2 regions of the Pantoea vagans genome follow, and region 2 is predicted to be linked to the other one. Evidence: predicted binding sites of a transcription regulator. Region 2 holds the regulator's gene; the other holds the start of a gene.
What was found. The regulator LexA, encoded in region 2, represses DNA repair genes until DNA is damaged. The targets are predictions, from matches to a motif close to TNCTGTATGTACATACAGNA.

Region 1: the regulator LexA is predicted to act here: its motif matches at 1,202-1,221, upstream of LK04_RS07005 (DinI-like family protein).

The regions. Positions count from the first base shown of each region.
Region 1 is NZ_CP011427.1:1,510,644-1,513,103, forward strand. It holds gene LK04_RS06990 (hypothetical protein) at 1-133, shown strand, start outside; gene LK04_RS06995 (hypothetical protein) at 216-509, shown strand; gene LK04_RS07000 (hypothetical protein) at 640-906, shown strand; gene LK04_RS07005 (DinI-like family protein) at 927-1,166, opposite strand; gene iraP (anti-adapter protein IraP) at 1,337-1,630, shown strand; gene LK04_RS07015 (DUF6388 family protein) at 1,828-2,151, opposite strand; gene yedD (lipoprotein YedD) at 2,300-2,460, shown strand, end outside.
Region 2 is NZ_CP011427.1:3,738,099-3,740,558, reverse strand. It holds gene plsB (glycerol-3-phosphate 1-O-acyltransferase PlsB) at 1-574, opposite strand, end outside; gene LK04_RS17345 (diacylglycerol kinase) at 702-1,070, shown strand; gene lexA (transcriptional repressor LexA) at 1,176-1,790, shown strand; gene dinF (MATE family efflux transporter DinF) at 1,915-2,460, shown strand, end outside.

The sequences.
Region 1 (2,460 bases), 2.1 Mb from region 2:
AGCCGAACTGACCAGCCAGTTGGTGGCGCTGCAGAAAAAACTCGATGGTTTGCCAGACCGCACGGCAAACAAAACGGCAGACAAAGTTAAGCAGGTTGTTACCGAAGACGCGCCACCGGAATCAACGCATTAAGGAGGCCATGATGAGTATTACCGAGCGGATCGCAACCCGTCTTCATCAGTTGCGGTCTTTATTCAGCAAGAAGGAGAAATTTATGAGCGACCAAACTGTTATTGAACCGACTACCGTCACGGATGCCAGCACAGTGTCACCGCTGGAGAGTTTTGCTAATGAGATCGCGGCACCGGCTGCGAGCAGTGCGCCAGCACCGGAGGTTGCTGCACCTGCGGCAGCCGCCAGTTCAGCCGCTGTCTCTGCCGTCAGCGAGGATGTGAGTGCCAGCGTTAAAGACTTCACGCAGGCATTTAACTTTGTCGAGCAGGGCGTGGAGAAGTTGGGGGCAGCCGCCAAGGATGAGCTGATAGCGTTAGCACGGAAGTATCTGTAACTATACGGGCGGTCATTTGGCCGCCCGATTTAACCTTCCGATTATTCCTAAGGCAGTCTCGATATTTTCTACTAACTTTAATCATTCAGACGTTATTTAAACGGGCTTATTAAGCAAAAAGGAAGACACCATGAGTGATACAGAGACTGTCAAAACCAAAACCGACTACCTGCGTGATGTCACCTCACAGCTTAAAGAGATGCGTCACTACGCACAGACCAACACCGAGACGCTTTCCAGCCACTGGTTAGCCTTCGATGCAGGCGAGTACAAGGATAAAGAGTATGCGGGACGTTTCGACACGCTGCTCAATAAGCAGGGAAAACTGCTGGATGATATTGAGCAGGCGATTCAGGATTTAGAGATCACCATCAATCACAGCGAACAAGAAAGCTAAGTTCCCTTCGCGCGGGTGGCCTATTCGGCCACCAGCCACATATCTGCTTCATCGAACATCTCTTCGACAATACGTGCGATAGTTGCTTTGTCGTTCTTACTCAGATCGGTATCAATCCCATTACGCTCCATCGGCTTGACGCGCACCTCAACCTCAGGAAATACACGTTGCACGCGCTTCTCCAGCTCCTGCAAAATCATTTCGCGTGCGCCTGGCAAACCGGCCACGTTGCGTTTGTCGTAAATCAGTTCCACAAACATCAGGGCATTCCATTCTTCAAAAGGGTGCGTCATATTACTGTAAATAAAAACAGTAGCAAGTCATCGGCGCTTGTCGGCTGGAAATTTTTTCTTTCTGGCAAGCGATGCACAGGATTTGCGCTGATACTCAACAGCGTTACACAGGGAAATGGACTCATTGGGAGGTAGGCATGCGGCAACTGGTGATCGATATCTTGCTGAAAATGGCAAAAATGGATACGGAAGCAAAAGAGCTGGTGGCGCAGGTTGAAGCGCAATCATTACTGATCGCGGCCTTGCTGATTCATGCGAAGCAGGATAATAGCTTAACCATTAGCGATACCGTTCAGGATGCGATTGTGACGGCTTCCCGCAGCGGGCATGAGTTTTTGCAGTCGGATGTGGATCTGCTGCTCACCCATATTAATCGTCTGTTGGCGGTGGCGAGCTATGTTGAGGTGAAGGGTATTGAGCGCGAAGAGTAGGGGAAAAAATACTACCTCTGGAGGGGAAATCCAGCAACTCCTCCAGAGGCGGTGCAACAGCACCTTCGTTCAAGGACAATCTACGACCTAAGCCGTCAGAGACAAGTTATACAACTTCGATGGTGTTGTACAACTTTTTCCTTGGTCATTTGTGTGGTTGGAGGTGTATCTGAGACGCCTTTTTAGTACCGCTCCGCTTAGAGTTCGTTCTTAATACAGAACTCTTCCCACGTCATCCCCAGCGCTTCCGCATGAGATTTTAAATAGGTTTCAATGGCTTCCGCAGCAACCGCTTTATCGGGTTCGGCCAGTTGAATAGAAAACAGCATGCCATCCAGTTTCTTTTGGCGCAGGAACGCCGCGTAAATACGCTCGGCATGCCATTCACGCAGTTGACGCAAAGACAGGTTAGCCGCACGCGCATCACTTTCGGTTAACTCATCCAGCGCGGCCTGGAAATCGGCATGCGCAGCAAAAAACATGGTGCGGGCTTGTGCGTAATACTCTTCTGGGGTTTTCATTCGGAATTCCTGCTGATCATCTTGCGCGCTAGTGTAACGCGCGCCGGGAACATTGTCAGGAACCACCGGGTTTTAATGAAGATTCCTTGCGTAACTTACGCGAAAAATTATAACGTACCGGGCATTGAAGCGAGTGTAGGAATCGATAATGAAAAAGTGGATGGTACTGGCCGCATTGGCATTGAGCGGATGTGCGCAAATCACCAGCTATGAAGGGGCAGTAAAAACCCCGGCACCGCAGGAATTACAAGGTAACTGGCAGACCGTGGGGCCACAAAGCAAACTGATCAGTAAGCAAGCCATGGGCAG
Region 2 (2,460 bases):
CCAGTTTCTGTGCAATAGACTTATCGGTACCGTGTTCCGTCGCCATCTGGCGCAGGGAAACGGTCGGCGAGAAGCGCACAAAACTGTCACGGCCGTGCCACAGAATGGCGAAGAACTTCTCTATACCATTCATCATGCGCAGATGTGGCGTGGCTTCACCCTGGATTTCGCGTCCTGGTGCGCGACCAAACATCACCGAAACCGGCAACATTTGAACGTCGAGATCAGGGTTACTGCGGTGCAAATCGAGGTAATCGTGAAACAGCTTCACGGATTCTGGATTGGCCACGAAATAGGGGATAACGCGCGGACCATCGTGAATAAACACGTGGCGCGGCAGTAGAGTACCATCGATCTCTAAGGGGGCCAGGGGATCCGGCAGATCATGTTTCAGACATTGCGCCCGCAGTGTCAGTAAGTCTGCCTTTGAATCATAAGGCAAAACGTACATCACCGGACGTGTCGGATCGATCCCATGTTCGGAGACAGGATCGGTCGGAATGACCTTACCTTTTACCAAAATAGAGAGTGGTAAATTCAATAATTTGTAATAAAGTTTACGCCAACCTGACATAGACAACTTAAAGCCTCTTGTTAGCAAAGCGCGGCAAGCATACCAGAAAGTGCAGCGAAGATCTGTGGTGACACCACCTCAGGCTGCCGAGAAATTGACGTCAAAATCAATCAAGGGTTCCACCAGCATGGCAAATAATGTCACCGGTTTTCAAAGAATAGTGAATGCAGCCGGTTATTCCTGGCAGGGGTTACGCGCTGCCTGGCAGAATGAAGCGGCATTTCGTCAGGAAGCGATCGCCGCAGTGATCGCCGTTATCGTGGCCTGCTGGCTGGATATCGATGTCATTTCTCGTGTGCTGATGATTGGCTCAGTGGTGCTGGTGATCATTATTGAAATAATTAACAGCGCCATCGAAGCGGTGGTGGATCGCATCGGCGAAGAGCGGCATCCGCTGGCAGGACGCGCAAAAGATATGGGTTCAGCGGCGGTATTACTGGCTATCTTGCTGGCCCTGTTTGTCTGGATCACACTGCTCTGGTCCCATTTGCGATAGCCATTCCAGATTCACCGCGCTGCGCTAATTCGCCGCTGTTTTGGTTTTCATTTCGCCAATACCTGTATATACTCACAGCGACTGTATAAACAACCAGGGGGCGGGATGAAAGCGTTAACAGCAAGGCAGCAACAGGTCTATGATCTGATTCGCGACCATATTAACCAGACGGGCATGCCGCCAACGCGTGCGGAAATTGCTTCGCAACTGGGATTTCGCTCGCCCAATGCTGCTGAAGAGCATCTGAAAGCGCTGGCGCGTAAAGGTGTTATCGAAATTGTTTCGGGTGCTTCACGCGGTATTCGTCTGCTGATGGAAGAAGAAGTCAGCGAAGGTTTACCGCTGATTGGCCGCGTAGCCGCCGGTGAGCCGCTGCTCGCGCAGGAACACATCGAAGCTCACTACCAGGTTGATGCTAATCTGTTCAAACCTAACGCTGATTTCCTGTTACGCGTAAGTGGAATGTCGATGAAAGATATCGGGATTATGGATGGCGACCTGCTCGCGGTGCATAAGACTCAGGAAGTGCGTAATGGCCAGGTCGTGGTGGCGCGTATTGATGATGAAGTCACCGTAAAACGCTGGAAAAAGCAGGGCGCTATTGTACATCTGCTGCCCGAAAATACCGATTTCCAGCCGATCGTGGTCGATACGCGTGAACAGTCTCTGACCGTTGAAGGTCTGGCTGTGGGCATCGTGCGTAACGGTGAATGGCTCTAATCTCTTTTTGAACTCCCCCGCTGCGGTAGCGCTTATCGCAGTATGAAGTACTGATTCTTTGCGTCGGACTTTTTTGGTTCAGCGTGAGGAATCAGGCTGATCTTCGCAACAACGGAACGGGCGGATGCGGCTGTTTTCCTCTTCAGATAAAGCACTCTGGCGGCTGGCGCTGCCGATGATCCTCTCCAATATTACTGTCCCGCTGCTCGGCGTGGTTGATACGGCGGTGATTGGTCATCTCGATAGTCCTATTTATCTGGGCGGCGTGGCTGTCGGTACTACAGCGACCAGCTTCATCTTTATGCTGCTGCTATTCCTGCGCATGAGCACCACCGGGCTGACGGCCCAGGCCTTTGGTGCCAATGATAAAACCGCACTGGCGCGCGCGTTGATACAACCCTTATTGATTGCTTTGGTTGCAGGCTTGTCGTTTGCGCTGCTGCGAACGCCTGCGAGCACTCTCGCGGCAACGTTGATGGGCGGTAGCCCAGAAGTGCAGCAGCAGGCGCAAATATTTATCGAAATTCGCTGGCTGAGCGCGCCGGCCACACTGGCCAATCTGGTGATTCTTGGCTGGCTGCTAGGCGTGCAGTATGCCAGGGCGCCCATGGTGCTGCTGATCGTTGGGAACCTGGTCAATATTCTGCTCGATTTACTCTTCGTACTGAAA